Regions from separate parts of the Chitinophaga sp. HK235 genome, predicted to be linked through region 2. Evidence: riboswitches for the same ligand, from Rfam matches in the RefSeq annotation. Region 2 holds a riboswitch; the other holds the start of a gene.

The links. Region 2 has a riboswitch for cobalamin ahead of KD145_RS22645 (TonB-dependent receptor). Riboswitches for the same ligand answer to the same signal wherever they lie in the genome.
Region 1: linked by a shared signal. The riboswitch ahead of KD145_RS31120 (ferredoxin) and the one ahead of KD145_RS22645 (TonB-dependent receptor) in region 2 are both predicted to bind cobalamin.

Annotation. Positions count from the first base shown of each region.
Region 1 covers NZ_CP073766.1:8,053,171-8,061,485, reverse strand. Annotated here, with positions in the region: gene KD145_RS31130 (SDR family NAD(P)-dependent oxidoreductase) at 1-518, opposite strand, end outside; gene KD145_RS31125 (TonB-dependent receptor) at 520-2,556, opposite strand; gene KD145_RS31120 (ferredoxin) at 2,571-2,891, opposite strand; cobalamin riboswitch at 3,019-3,208, opposite strand; gene cbiB (adenosylcobinamide-phosphate synthase CbiB) at 3,286-4,221, opposite strand; gene KD145_RS31110 (histidinol-phosphate transaminase) at 4,206-5,228, opposite strand; gene KD145_RS31105 (cobyric acid synthase) at 5,225-6,697, opposite strand; gene KD145_RS31100 (cobyrinate a,c-diamide synthase) at 6,776-8,074, shown strand.
Region 2 covers NZ_CP073766.1:5,968,541-5,976,855, forward strand. Annotated here, with positions in the region: gene KD145_RS22635 (carbamoyltransferase N-terminal domain-containing protein) at 1-824, opposite strand, end outside; gene KD145_RS22640 (glycosyltransferase family 4 protein) at 793-1,911, opposite strand; cobalamin riboswitch at 2,138-2,326, shown strand; gene KD145_RS22645 (TonB-dependent receptor) at 2,574-4,922, shown strand; gene KD145_RS22650 (PepSY domain-containing protein) at 4,951-6,447, shown strand; gene KD145_RS22655 (TonB-dependent receptor) at 6,830-8,315, shown strand, end outside.

The sequences.
Region 1 (8,315 bases), 2.1 Mb from region 2:
TCAGCGTTCGGGATCCTGTCGTAACCGATGAGTCCTCCGAAGCGGAGCACGGTAGTACGAAAGGAAGGTGACTGCAACAGCAGTTGTTCCACTTCCCGTAAAGCAACGCCATTGGGCGTTTCCGGCATCACCATATTATGCTCTGTTACCATATCGTTGACATCGGCATAAACAGAAGTAGAGCTTACGAAGATTACTTTTTTAATACCTGTTGTTTCCAGCTTCTCTCTCAGGATTTTTATTTCCTGCACATGCGCTTCTGTTCCTCTTTCCCTGTTGCGGGGCGGGATATTGATAATCAGTATATCAGCATCCCAGAAGGTATCAGGTGCTTCGAGCTGTGATTCACTCAGAACGACCTGATAGCCGTCTATGCCTGCTTCCTGTAGTTCCTGTACGCCGGCGGCCGTGGTCCTGGCGCCTTTCACAGTGTATCCGATACGCTGCAGATGCTGAGCCAGTGGCTTGCCCAGCCAGCCGCAACTTAAAATGCTGATTTTAGGGAGATGTTGATCCATATTAGAATTTAACAGTTATACTACCTCTGAGGCAGAACGGTGTCCCTGGCGTAATATGGAAGTCCATGACCGGCGCTTTTTCGTCTTTCAGTTGTGATTCATCATAGAACTGAGCTTCTGCCCATTTCTCATTAAAAATATTTTCAGCAGAAAGTCCGAATTCAAAACGGCGCCATTGATATTTCACAACAGCGTCGGTGAGAAAATAAGCGGCCGATTGAACACTATTATCTTCGATGGCTGCACGTTTACCCATATAACGGTAACGTATACCTGCATTCCATCCTTTTGTTGCCTGCCAGGAAACACCGCCTGTGCTGGTGAAGACGGGCGCAAAGGGAATATAGTTTTCCTTTGCGGGAGCGTCCATCAGACGAGGGTGTGCATAGTTGAGGTTTACATCGGCCCATAATGGCTTCCAGATATGATAACGCAAGGCTATATCTACACCGGTACGGGTAGCACGGCCAATGTTTTCATAGCTGCCATCATCTGCGATGAAACGGAATTCTGCATCACTCTGCAACCACCACCATGTAGCGGTCAGCAGCAATTTACTGTTTAACTTGAAATTAGCGCCAAGGTCGGCCCCATAAGAACGGGGAACAGCACTCTCCTGTCCGCTGCGTATAGCCACGTTGGCATAGTTGGAATGAAAGCCCATGCCGGTTTTGGCGAAAAATGCCAGCGAAGGAGATAAATCGTAATAAATGTTAATCTTCGGACTCAGCCGGTAGGCCACACTATTGCCATTATTGGAAGGGTCCATCCGGTCGCGCAGATTAAAGGTAAATACATCGTTACGCAGCCCGACGTTGAAGCTCCATCCACCGGCCAGGCGCAGCGTTTCGCTGAAGTAGAGGGAGTAGTTGGCCACTGCCACCCGGGAGGAATCCTCATGAGACAGCAGATCTCTTTCCTTTACATGATCGCGGCCCAGGCTTACCAGGTCTATCCTCGCTCCCAGCCCTATTTCTGATTGCAGGGTTGCTTTTCCCAGGCGGCCTTCATGGCGCCAGGTATTTTTATATCCGAAGAGGTCACGTTTCTCCCATTGTCTGATTTCATCTCCATTCTCCCTATCATCTTTATAAAAAGTAAAGTTGGACCAGAGGTCAAACAGGTTTCTTACATAATACAACTGTTGCCGCAGGGAAGAGCGCTCGCTGAGCCGGGTATCCCAGAGCAGGTTGGCATTGATACGGGTAGTCTTTCCTCCTTCTGAGGGATCAATAGAGCCAAAGCGGCGAAGAGAGCCATCTTCAAGGGCGCGCAGCGGTACCTGTCCGGAAGCATTCCAGTTGCTCGTAAAGCCCGAAGCAATCAGGGAAATGGTATTGTTACTGTTAAGGGCAATGTTGTATCTGCCTAACAGGTTCATTCGTTTAAAGCGTTGTGAATTGTCGAAGTAGCTGTCAGTGTACGTATAGTCGGCAGCGATATAAGCGTTCTGGTCCCTGGTGCCTGGTTGCTGTTGTTTATCCAGCAGCCGGAGCATAGTAGCAACGCGGGCTGTGTTAAACTGGCCGTATTCCAGTTTCACGAACTGATTATCGGGTCTGAACAGGGAAGTATACACGGCAGCACCTGCATTTGTAAAGTCGCCCTGGGAGGCCTCGTAGGGTCCTTTGTAATAAGCGGCTCCGCCGATCACTTCCGGGATCAGGAAGTGCATATCGGCATATCCTTGTCCGTGGGCATGATTGGGGAGGTTGACAGGTATACCGTCTACGAATATACCGAAATCGGTGCCATGGTCGTTATCGATGCCCCGTACCAATATTTGTTCGGCTTTTCCGCCGCCGGCATGTTGCGCGATAAAAAGACCCGGTACGGTGCGAAGCAGGTCCTGAGCCGATTTTATCGGTTGCAGCTGCAGGTCAAGTTTGGAAAGCATGTGCGCACTTTTGTCGGTGCTGCCAGCGATGTCGATCGCTTTAAGGTTGAGTATTTTGAGGGAAAGGGTGTCTGTGTTTTTGTGTTGTGCCAATGCCGGCAATGCCAGTGCAGACAATACAGCTGTATAAAAAATTCGCATGAAAATGGGTTAGCTTAACGGATAGTTGTTTCTTCTCCAAAAAAGATAGCTTCGCTGACCGGTTTGTCGTTCAGGAAGTGGCTGATAACGAGATTACTGGTATTTTCCGGATACATTTCCTTATACCAGGTCCCGTCGGGATGGATAAAAACAATCGGTCCGTGTTCGCATTGACCGGTGCATCGTGTGCGGATGGTATGCACTTCCTCATGCAGGTTGTTGTCTGAGATAGCAGCTCTGAGCTGCAGGGTGGTGTCTTCCGCGCCTTTTTTGAGGCAGGAATTACCGTTGCAGATAAACGCGATGCGTTTAACTTTTTGAAGATCTTTGCCCATGGATTAAGTTAATAAGCCCGTTAACTGTTAAATAAAATTGCGGCGAGCTGAGGGGAGGAATATCAGGGAAGATTCTTACATACGGGGAGTATGAAGGAAACTGTCCTGGCTTCTATCCCGGAAGCAGACCGTGAACATGTTTCCTGGCAGGTCTTCTGGCTTGTTCTGTTGTCTGACGCCTTCCCGTTGACACAGTGGCTATATTATCAGCAACGTATAGATGAACTTACAGCAGCGGGTACTGCTCCGGATTTACACCGGATTCCCTTTTAAGTGTACCTCAGAAAAGGCTACACACCTGGTAACGGCGGCGAAGATAGGAAAGATTTACGGATTTTTTTATTTAGAGATTTAGTTATTTGAAATGCAGCGAAGATTGTGTTTTGGCCACTACCTAAATAATCAAATAATAAAATAATAAAATAATAAATATCATCACCAGCGTGGTTGCGTGATTAACGTACATCACCTTGCTGAATTCGTGATGAGCGATATCCCGGGGTTGTTCGCCGATATAAGGTTTCTCCACCACCCTGCCGTGGTAGGTATTGGGACCTCCGAAACGACAGTTGAGAATACCTGCCAGGGCCGCCTCCGGATAACCGGAATTGGGGCTGGCATGTGACCTGCCAAAACGGATGATGTACTGTGCCGCACGGCGGCTACCTGACACCAGCACCATCAGCAAGGCCGTAATCCTGGCCGGGATAAAATTGGCCACATCATCCAGGCGGGCAGCCACTCTTCCAAAATAATAGTAACGATCATTTTTATAACCCACCATCGAATCGAGGGTATTGATCATCTTATATAACATCATACCCGGCAGGCCCAGCAGCGCATAATAAAACAACGGAGCAATCACGCCATCACTGAGGTTTTCAGACATAGACTCCATTACCGCCACCCGTATCTGGTTAGGTGATAAAGCTGTGGTATCACGGCCAACAATCCAGGACAACCGTTTACGGCCAGCCTCCAGGCCCTGCTGGTGCAGCGTATCAAACACCTCCCTTCCTTCCAGCAGCAGGCTTTTATTGGCCAGCGCAAAAAACACAAAAACAGTGGTAAAGGCCAGCCAGGCCCAGGGCCATTGTTCCAGCCAGTGCTGCGCCAGATAAAAACAGATAAACACAGCGGCACAAAGGCCCAGCGTCATCAGCGCCCCTTTCCACAAACGGCCATGGCCACGGTTCAGCAGCCGTTCCGTATAGCCGATCAGGTGACCAAAAAACTTCACGGGATGTGGCCAGCTGCGGGGATCTCCCAGCAACAGGTCCAGCAGATAACCTAACAGTAAGGGTAATACGAATTTTACGAAAGCGTCCATTGATGCAGGGCAGTGATGAGTAACTGATTATCTTCCTCGTTGCGGCATGCTACGCGGCAGTGTCCCTGTTCCAGGCCATAAAAATTGGAGGCATCCCGGATCAGTATCCCGTAGTTATTGACCAGCCATAGTTTCAGGGCAGCCGCAGTACCCGTGAGAGTTTCAAACAGGAAGTAGTGGGTATGGGTAGGATACGCTTTGAACTCAGGCATTTTCCGTACTCCTTCCCAGAGCTGGTAAGTATCTGCCAGCAAGGAGTCCAGCGGCAGCTCAAATTCTTCCGGATGGTCCATGATATAATAACCGGCTTCCAAAGCCAGGCTGTTGACCGACCAGGGCATTCTGAACGCCCTTACCTTGTCCAGCAGCGGCTTTTGTCCTGCCAGGTATCCTAAGCGCAGCCCGGGGATGCAGCAGGTTTTGGTGAGCGACCGTACAATCAGCACATTAGACAGTTGATGCAGGCGAGGCAACAACGTAATGGCATTACGGGTGAATTGTATATAGGCTTCGTCAATGATAAATATAGTGCGGTTATTGAACTGTATCAGCTGCAGCATTCCCTCTTCACTCATCACCTGGGCCGTAGGATTGTTGGGATTACAGATAAACACCAGATCGGTAATAAACCGGGTATCAGGCGCCAGCTTCTCCCAGAAAAAGTAACTCAGTTCATGCTTATGGAGTTTGCAGGCGTCAGCATATTCCGCGAAGGAAGGTACCACCACCGTCGTGGTTGCGCCGCTGAAAGCCTGTGCCACCAGGTAAATAGCTTCTGTGCCTCCGTTGGTCACCATCACCATACCGGGTGTCAGTTCTTCCCGTTGTTCTATCTGCTGCTGCAGTTTAACAGCCCCTGCATCCGGGTAGTGGCCGACACCACTGACTTTGCCCGCAATATGCTGTACCAGTTTTTCCTGTGTGCCGCCATACCATACATTTGAGCTGAAATCAGCTACAATAGGGTGGTTGAACAGGTATGCATCATCTCCGTGTCCTTGTATCATAAACAAATAGCTTTATACACCGATTCCATATCGAGATGTTGCCGGATATGAGCGGCCAGTTTATCATATTGAGCCGACCGGAAAGCACGATAGTCGAAGCTTTGAGCGGTAGTCACTGTTTTCCCGCAGGCAGCCAGCAAATCGTCCAGTACGGCGGTATTGTCGAGGATACCATGCAGGTAGGTGCCCCAGCACCTGTTGCTGAGAAAATATCCATCGGGCTGTCCATCATCCAGTACATTCAGCGGTGAAGATGTTTCTCCTGTTGTATGTCCCATATGGATCTCATACCCTTCACAGGAAGCAGCCTGCTGCCGGTAAGTAAAACGGCGCTGCCGGGTGATCTTCTCGCGGGTGAGGACTGTGCTGACCGGTAATATCCCCAGTCCGGGCATACTGCCGGGCTCTCCTTCCACACCATGCGGATCTTCAACAGACATACCCATCATCTGATAACCGCCACAGATACCGATCACCACTTTATTTCGTTTAAACGCTTCCGTTATAGCCCTTGCTGTTCCATTATTTTTGATTGCCACCAGATCGGACATTGTATTTTTACTGCCCGGGATAATCACGATATCTGCTGTAACAATATCTGCGGGATTATCTGTATAAAAAATATTTACCCGCTCATCTTTCTCCAATACATTAAAATCCGTAAAGTTCGACATATGCCGGAGCAATACCACAGCGATATTGATTCTTCCGGTGGTCTGCCGTTTATGCTTCAGCGATAGTGCTACCGAATCTTCTTCTTCAATATGAATATCCTGATAATAGGGCAATACGCCCGTTACCGGTATACCGGTCAGTGTTTCCAGTTGTTTGCGGCCATCTTCAAAGAGGCGTATGTCGCCGCGGAATTTGTTGATGATAATACCTTTGATCAGGGCCTTTTCTTCCGGTGGCAGCAGGGCAATTGTACCATATACACTTCCGAAGACACCACCTCTGTCGATATCCGAGATCAGGTATACAGCAGCACCTGCATGCAGGGCCATCCGCATATTGGTAATATCACGATGGCGCAGGTTCAGTTCGGATATACTGCCTGCACCTTCCATCACCACAGGGTTGTAGCGCTCCGACAGTCTGTCGAAAGCGCCTTTCACCTCTTCAAAGAGCCGGCGTTTGTCGTCCTGCATAAAGTATTCCCAGGCTGTTTGATTACCTGCCGGTTTCCCATGCAGTACCAGCTGAGAGCTTTTATCATTGGTAGGTTTCAGCAATACCGGGTTCATATCGGTATGACAGGGCACGCCGGCCGCTTCTGCCTGTACGGCCTGTGCGCGGCCTATTTCAAGCCCTTCCGGCGTAGCATAGCTGTTGAGTGACATATTCTGCGCCTTAAAGGGCGCCGGCATATACCCATCCTGTTTAAATATACGGCAAAACCCGGCAGCAATCACGCTTTTGCCCACATCAGAGGCAGTGCCTACAAACATAACCGGCCGGAGTTGTTTCATGGTATTCATAACTTCTAGTGGCAACGAAGATATTTAACTTTCACAAAAGAATATTTCCTCCGCTTATCTTTGCAGGACATGAAACCACAGTTTCTGATAGCGGCACCGCATAGTGGTGCAGGTAAAACGACCGTCACCCTCGCACTGCTGAGGGCGCTGCAACGCAGCGGCCGCAAGGTACAGCCATTTAAATGCGGCCCCGATTACCTGGACCCAAAACATCATACCCTGGCCGCCGGCCAGACCAGTATCAACCTAGACCAGTACATGATGCAGGAACAACATCTTCTGGAACGTTACCACTGGTATACCAGCCAGGCAGATGTCAGTATCATTGAAGGTGTAATGGGACTTTTTGACGGCGCCCGCAAAATGGAAGGCAGCAGCGCCTCACTGGCCGCACTGCTGGACATACCCGTGATACTGGTGGTGAATGCCAAAGCCATGGCCTATTCTGCCGCCGCATTGTTATATGGATACAAACATTTTTTCCCGGAGATACAGATTGCCGGGGTGATATTTAATTTTGTAAATACCCCCTCCCATTACCGTATCCTGGAAGAAGCCGCCGCGGATGTGGGTATCCCGGCGCTAGGCTATCTGCCGGAACAACCGGAAGTAAAGATACCCTCCCGTCATCTGGGGCTTCATATTTCTGCAGAAACAGATTATAATACCATCATTGATGCCGCTGCGGACCATCTTACTGCACATATAGACCTAGAGCAACTGCTACAGCGGACCTTACGGCCTGCAGTAGTCGACACAGCACTCGCCACTACATCTTCCACCCAATTACGTATAGCCGTGGCACAGGATGAAGCGTTCAACTTCACCTACCGCGAGAACATAAATGCCTTATCACAACTAGGTCCTGTTACCTATTTCAGTCCGCTTACAGATACTGCATTACCAGAGGCTGATCTGCTTTATCTACCAGGTGGCTATCCCGAGCTGCATCTGCCACAACTGGCTGCCAACCATACCCTTCTTGAACAGCTGCGGCAATACAAGGGCCGTATCCTCGCAGAATGTGGAGGCATGATGTATCTGGGAGAAAGTATTGTAGACGAAAACGGTATCGCCTATCCGATGGTAGGCCTGTTGCCCGTACAGACCAGCATGCAGCGGAAAAAATTATCCCTCGGATACCGGGAGGTACATATTGGTGATGTAGTGCTCAAAGGACATGAATTCCATTATTCCCAGTTTACCGCCCAACCTGATATAACGCAAACGGATATACGTGTTTTAAATGCCCGGAATGAAATGCTGCCTACGCCCGTGTTTCATACCTCCAATATACTGGCTAGTTATATGCATTTTTACTGGGGAGACCAATTATCCGGACTGAAGAAGGTGTTGGGGTTACTTTAGCTATTGTAGTGCTGTTTTAAAATGTTTGGTAAATCACTACCTGCTATTTAAACTTTTAAAACAGAAACATCATTATCAGTTCTAATAACTGAAAACAGGTCATCCAATGCAAATACTATCCAAGAAAGAAAGAGAGGCGATAAAAAAGTAGTCAGCAAATAATAAGTTGCATTTATACCCCTATTAGAAAGAAAATAAAAAGTGAATGGCACCATCAGCACAAACGGGGCCAACAGGCATA
Region 2 (8,315 bases):
ATATCCTCGTGCGCATAATGGAGAGCGCTTGTCTGCCTGATAAAGTCCTGTGCAAATAATTGTGCAAAGATTAATCCCCGTTCTTCATGTCCCTGTCCGAAAATGTTTGCACAGGCCATGGCTTTGTCCTGGTGTTTCTCATAAAGTTCATGGAACACCGGTATCATTTCTTTTCTGTAGGTACCTTTTGCAATATATGCCATCACTTTCCCGGCAACACTCAGATCATCCATAAGGCTGTCCTCATTCACCAGAAAAGGTTTGAAATGTTGTGAAAAGAGCGAGTATATATTCCCTATCATGTTGAATAACACACCCAGGCTTTCCACTTCATTGGTCTTGCAATGATAATAGAATAGTTGCGGGTACATACCTCCGTCCCAGGTAAGTACATAGGAGTCTTGTCCTGCTTTAGCCATAGGACTGGTGCAATAAGCGGCCGCAATATGTCCGGCTATATGAAAGTAACTGGAGTAATGAAAGCTGATGGGGCCGGGCAGTTCAAAACTTTTTCGTTGCATAATGTTGGCGCTTTCTTCACTGTAACGATCATATCCTGCCAGATTTACATTGGTATTTCCCTTTCCAAGGTCGATGACTTGTGCCTCATGCGGGTCCCATCCATCGATGACATACTTATCCATTTGCCAGAATGAGTAACCATATAGATTGAATATGGCATTAATTTCATCTATGCCTATGTTGAACTCGCTATATCTTGCAGCGTTGTTCAACTTTTCCATCTCATAACTGAAAATGAGCCGTTGATCATCGATCAGTGCTATGGAGCCGTCATGGCTTAGTTTGATACTGCAGATTTTCATATGATTTATTTTGAAGTACGTCAGTGTAAAATGAAAGGAGCTGGTTGTATGTCCGGGAAGGTGAAAAGATGGAATGAAACCTTTGCTGGGCAAGTGTTGTCAGGCTTCGGCGAAATAGCGGATTGATGAGGGTTTGTTCCATCATTTTGGATAAGGAATGAGTATCGGCAATTGGAATCAGGCCAGGGTAATCGGCTCCCAGTATCCATTTTAATCCATGGGTCATAGTGCTGATCAGCGGTTTGCCGCGGTAGGCCTGTTCCAGCATGGCGATCCCACATCCTTCAAACAGTGAAGAAGAAATAAAAATTTCGGCGCTGTCGCTGATGGATAAAGAATCTTCGAGCGGATGAAAAGCACCGTGAAAATGAACACGGTCGGCAATACCCAGCATCCTGGATTGCTGTAGTAGCCTTTCATGATCATCCCCTTCTCCCCAAATACAGATGGTGGCGGTGGTATATCGTTTCGACAGAAGGCTGAAGGCTCCCAGCAGGTATTCCAGCCCTTTTTCCGCCGATAATCTGCTGATACAACCGAATGTAGACTGGGGATAACTCCGGTCTGTGCGTTTGTACAGATCATTCATCAGGGTATTTGAAACGAGCTGGATGGGCTTGTTGAAATGGTACTCATTTCTGACGATGATTTCGGTGTACGGATTCATCACAATCAGTCCATCCAGGAATTGCATATGCTCCTGCATGTTTTCCGGTAGCCACCAGCAATGATTGCTAAGGTCTGTAGGCTCGAGCCCGCAAATGGGAAACCCGTATTGCTTATACCGGAGAATGTCAAAGCAAAATGATTCCAGGGGCATCACCTGCATCAATGAGATAGTAAAGCGGGTCGCAATAGTATCGATCGTATGGATGTAGTCGTTGATGTCATTGGAATGGATCTCTGCAAAACTTATCTGTCCAGAGCCGGAAGCCTTATCCATGACGGATTTCCAGACAGGATGGATGGCACGGGTTACAATATGCACATGGATGCCTGCAGACTTCAGCAAACGACAAAAGGCTGATACCATATACTCGCTTCCGCCAAGTTTACTCAGATCAGGGGTAAGCCAAATGATTTTCATAGATGTTTCCATTCGTGATAGGGGTTTCAGAATCCTGTGGTCCGGGGCTAGTTTTGGGGTTTCAGTTTGTTTGATATGGAACAAATCTGCTACAAAAAAGTTCGAAATTCCGATAGGCTCCGGATCAGGCAGGTTTTTGAAACCCTGGAAGGAACTTATTTTGTTTTTTATGCCCCAAAGATTTTAATGCTGGTAATTACTATATTTGCCCCGTTTTCGTTCTTTTCTTTCCCCAACAAAAAGAGGTTCTGCTTAAGTGCAGATTAATAGGGAATCGTGTGAAAATCACGAACTGTCCCGCAACTGTAAGTAACGTTCAGGTTACTGCCAGGAAATGTCCACTGGTCTTTGATGACTGGGAAGGACGGCAGTAATGTTACAAGTCAGGAGACCTGCCTTTTTTATGCTGGCAATGCTTTCGTGGGCTGAAGCAACGTCAAGTTTGGAGTTTTGTACCTGAAGTGTATTCATTTCGGGGCAGTGTATGCAATGGGCATACCTCCGGTCTTTTTCTGTATAGCAGTATCCGATGGCATGGTAAAGTTTTGAAGAACAATTTTCTGTCTTCATCATCATTATCAATGCAAAACGCTACAATCAACCACTCCCGGACGAGGAGCCATTTTTTTAACTGTCCCCCTTCTTATTTACGGATTTTGTTCATGTGTACCATTATCGGTGTTTTACAGATGGTTGTTACAGATGATCAACTTTATGCACAATCGCAAACGACTGCTGCCCATTCCGGCAGCCTGCGCGGACAAATTACTTCAGAAACCGGCGAACCCCTCGCCGGTATTACGGTACGGCTGAACGAAACCGGCTATGGTGCCGTAACAGATGCGGATGGCCGGTTTCAGCTTTCAACCATACCTGCAGGCAACTACATCCTTGCTGTCAGCGGCGTTGGCTACCATGTGGCCGAGCAACGGGTGGCAATAAGCAACAGGAAAACAACGGAGTTGTCGTTGCAACTCAGTAGCCGCACCGGACAGCTCTCCGAAATCACTATCACTTCAGCACAAAAGTCTGCTGTCATTAGTGTGAATAAAATTGCAGTACCTATCAGGGACCTGCCACTCACAACGACCACCATCTCTGCCCGTACGCTGGAACAAAGAGGCACAGATGATCTGGGAGAAGCTATGAAAAACACCGCCGGTGTGCGTGCCAATAATACCTATGGCGGTTTTCAGCATTTTACCATTCGGGGTTTTAACAATTTTGTATTGCTGGTAGATGGTGTCAGAGACGAGCGTCACAATATTTCCACCAGCGCCCCCAGTACCAATCTGGCTAACATCGAACGCATAGAAGTATTGAAAGGGCCTGCCTCTGTTTTATATGGACATTCAGCATTGGGCGGCATTATTAACCTGGTCCGTAAACGTCCTACCAGCGAACAGAAGGCGGACTTCTCAGCTTCCTATGGTAGTTTTAATACCCGCCGGATGCGGGTGGGCGCCGGTGGTGCGCTGAGTAAAAAACTCCTGTACCGGGTAGATGCAGGACTGTCTGCCACCGATGGTTACCGCCAGTCAGGCATGAATACCAACAACGCCTATCTGGCACTGGATTACACACCCACAGCCCATGATAACTTTTACCTGACCCTTGGCGCCAACCACGATAAATATGCTACGGATGCCGGTATCCCAATGCTGGAAGGTGGGAAATTAACACCTGGCATGAACATGGATACCCGTTACAACGATCCGGCAGATTTCCTGAAAAACACGCAGTATAATGTTCAGCTGCGTTATACGCATCAGTTCAGCCATTCACTCCTGTTGTCCAATCAGCTCTCTTATTCAGATGATAACATCAACTATTTTTCAACAGAAGAACTGACATTCAATAAAACGCTGGATTCTCTCAAACGCACTTCCCCACTCTATTTCAATCATCTGACCAAACCGCTGCAAAACCAGCTGGAACTGACTTACAATACACAAACTGGAAAAATTGAACAGAAAGTGCTGGTGGGGTATTCATTCAGTTACCTCGACAGAAAAACCTATAGCGCCAATATTTTCGGTGCAGGGCTGCATACACAGGTGGCTGTACAAAACCCTGTATTGAACCAGGGTAACGTTGACTACTATACGACGCAGTACAAGGCTACAGAAGAAACCGTACATGGTTTTTACCTGCAGGACTGGCTTAAGTTCTCCAATAAGCTGAAAGGTCTGATTGGTTTGCGTTATGATATCTTCAAAGGGACTTATTATACCAATAAAGTAGACGCCAATCGTGATATTACTGACAGAGGCGCTAAAACAGATATTCCCGCCTCAGCTCTGACCTACCGCGCCGGTCTGGTATATCAACCTACGAAGGCCTGGTCTGTTTATGGCTCATATTCCACTTACTTCAAACCTTCCCGGAGAGTGGCACCCAATGGAGAGACCTTTGATCCGGAAGATGGTTATCAGGGAGAAGCGGGCACAAGGCTGGAGTTTGGCCATAGCTGGGCGGTAAACGGCTCTGTGTACTACATGCGGAAGAATAATCAGGTGGAAAGTTTACCCGGTGGTGTATACAAACGGATTGGCTCAGCAGATTCCAGAGGGTACGAACTGGAGTTGCAGGGAAGCCCGCTGGCAGGCCTGGATGTTAACGCAGGATATACCTTTACCAATGCGGCGTATCGTCCTTTTGCGGGAAAAGAGATCAATACAGTGGCCGGAAAAACCGTGGCATTGGCTCCCAAACATATGGCTAATCTATGGGCCAACTATCAGTTGCAGCGGTCTGTGTTGCGTGGTTTAAGTATTGGTATGGGATTGAATTATATGGGAGATAGTTATGCGAATAGTGCCAACACCTATATCCTTCCCGCATATACGGTGATAGATGCTGCATTGGGGTATCAGATCGGAAAGATTGGTCTGCGGTTGAATGTCAACAATCTGGCAAATGAACGCTATTTCGCCAATGTGATCATCACCAATCAGTTCTATCCGGGTGCTACCCGCAACTATCTGCTGACCCTGAAGTATTCCTTGTAGGATCTGAACAGATTTACACCTTACAACTATGTTCAGAAAAAAAATGCTAAAAGCAATACTATTGCTGCATCGTTATCTGGGGTTTGTACTGAGCCTGATGTTTGTGGTCTGGTTTTTATCCGGCTTTGTGATGATGTACGCAGGTTATCCAACGATGAAACCGGACCAACGGTTAAAGCAGCTGCCACCGGTTAATATGGAGGCATGTCACCTGACGCCGCAGCAGGTATTGAATGTTGCCGGTATCACTGATTCCATCGTCACCATCCGGATGGGTATGCTACTGGCCCGCCCTGTTTATAGAATCGTTACACAGCAAAAAAGGCATATAGCCATCTTTGCAGACAACGGTGCCGTGATAGATAAAATAGATGTTGCATCGGGCAGTCGGCTGGCACGGGCTTTTGTGCACGATGCCAGCCGGCCCCAGGCGGTAGATACACTATGGCAGATAGACCAGTGGATGGCAGCCTATCGTTACCAGGGATATCTGCCGGAGGTGTATCGGTTTAAGATGAATGATCCGGCTGCTACCTATGTGTATGTATCCTTTCATACCGGTGAAGTAGTGCAGATGGTGAATGCCCGGCAACGGTTCTGGGCCTGGCTGGGGCCTATTCCCCACTGGATCTACCCGACTATACTCATTCGCAACCGGCCGGTATGGAGCCAGGTGGTGATATGGGTTTCACTTATTGGCGCCGTGATGTGTCTGACAGGTATTATCATGGGCATTGTTCGTTATAAACGGAAAAACAAACAGCCGCTGGTCTTCAGCCCATATCAGAAAAAATGGTTCCGTTATCACCATTATACGGGGTTTGTGTTTGGCATCTTTGTATTTACCTGGATTTTAAGTGGCTGGTTCTCGATGAGCCCGGTGGCATTCGGCCCGGGTCCTGGCAAACAGCTGGCTGAACGCGATCTTTTATCCGGAGGCCCGTTAAACGTACCGGCGTTTACGTTATCCCCGCGTCAGGCGGTTTCCATATTCAGTTCATTCTTAATAGTAAAGGAAATACAATTGATTCAGCTGGATGGCAAGCCCTATTACCTTGCTTATCAGGATGCTCAGCATACACGCTTACTGGCAGCAGACCAGGAGAGAAGTATTCCGTTTGAATATTTCCCGGACTCGCTTTTCATCGGTAAGGTCAGGGCTTTTCAGCCGGCACAACAAATAAAAGAGTCTGTTGTATTGAATCACTATGATGATTATTACTATTCCCGCACCTTTGAAAAAAGATTGCCTGTATTAAGAGTAAAGGTTGACAATTCGGAACAGACCTGGTATTATTTCGATCTGAAAACAGGTCAGCTGGCGCTGCGGCATGAAAAGGGGAGCCGGCTGGAACGCTGGCTGTACCATGGTTTGCATAGCCTGGATTTCAGCTTTCTCGTATATAGGAGACCGTTATGGGATATCGTGGTATGGGTGCTGATGCTGGGAGGTACAGCTGTCAGCATCACAGGGTTGGTACTTACCTGGAAATGGCTTAGAAGAAAGGCAGGGAAAATGTATTAGATGAGAAAACGGATTTCAGGGTGTTACAAAGCATTGTAAATTAATTTATTAATAACCCTGTTCTTATTCTGGCATTTGAGCTGTTTTAATCCAGCCATAAAAAATTTAACAAAATAATATTTTTATAAGGTAATATACTTATTAAGATTTATCTTTACGGACCGTTTTCCTATTGTACTGTTGTTTTGCTTATGAAAGTGGCAATGAAGTGCCCCTTGTTATTAGGAGTTTAATGCTAATCAAACCGGTGTTTAAAGTAGATCGACCAATCTCTTTTAAAATGACCTGTCGTTTTTGCGCGAATAATTAACAACCAAAAAAACTGAACTATTTTCTAAATCAACATTGTCTAAATCAACATTTTAATCAAATCTAACTGTCTATGCTGCGTCTCTACTCGTTTATGAGCATGCTTATGCTCATAAGTGTCCTGTCATTCGCACAGGCCAAGCGTATTACCGGTAAGGTTACAGACTCAAAAGATGGCAATGCTTTGCCTGGAGTTACTGTGAAAATTAAAGGTACTAATGCCGGTACAATTACTCAAGCTAATGGAAACTATGAATTATCTGTTCCTGAGAATGCTACCAGCCTCATTTTTTCTTTTATAGGTTATGCCGATAAGGAAGTGGAAATCGGCGGTAAACAAACGATCAATGTTGCAATGGGAGGTGGAAGTAAAGACATCTCTGAAGTAGTGGTGGTGGGATATGGTAGCCAGAACAGGAGAGAGATCACAGGTTCTGTAACCAAAATAGCATCCAAAGAAATTGCCAACCAGCCGGTGGCCAGCTTTGAATCCTCCATACAAGGTAAAGCACCTGGTGTGGTAATCGAATCTGGTAGTGGTAAAGTGGGCCAGGGTATGAAGATCCGTATCAGGGGTACTTCTTCTATATCAGCCAGCAGCCAGCCATTATATGTGATCGATGGTATGCCAGTGATATCAGAAAGTATGTCTGACAGCGGTAATGATCCTACCAACCCATTGGTAGATATCAATCCCAATGATATTGAATCAGTGGAAGTGCTGAAAGATGCTTCTGCTGCTGCTATCTACGGTGCACGTGCTGCCAACGGTGTAGTGCTGATCACTACCAAAAAAGGCAAGGCCGGTGAAAAGACCAACATCGAACTGAATGTAAACACAAGTTTCGCTAAACCAACCATGAGACGTAAATTCCTGGATGCACAGCAATATGCAACGCTGGTCCAGGAATCCGCAGTAATGGACGGTAAATATGATTTTGCCCACAAAATAAATAACTTCCCTACTGAACAGGCCGCTATCGATTATTACCAGAAACGGGTGGATAAGAGAATGACTGCACTGGCAGGTAAAGACTGGCGTACGAGTAGCGTCAACACTGACTGGCAGGATGAAGAGTTCCGCAAGACAGCACATACCAACCAGATTGACCTTTCTGCTTCCGGTGGTAATGAAAAAACAAAATACTATGCTTCAGGATCCTATTCAGACCAGGAAGCAATCGTGATCGTAAACAGGTTCAAAAGATATGGTGCCCGCTTAAACCTCGAGCATACAGCTAATTCAAGACTGTCTTTCGGCGTTAATATGGGTGTTACCCGTTCAGAGCTGAACCGTATTTCCAATGACAACGCCTTCTCCACACCAGGCCAGATGGTAGCACAGCTGCCAATGTCACGCCCATATGATTCATTGGGTGAGCCTAATCCCAATACATTGTATTATAATGGTCTGGTAGATAAGAAATATGCGTATAACAGGCAGGTTTCTTTCCGTACCATAGGTAATGCTTTCCTGAATTATCATATCCTTCCTTCTTTAGCTTTCAGATCTGAGTTGGGAACGGATATTTATAATCTTAACGAAGATTTCTTCCAGG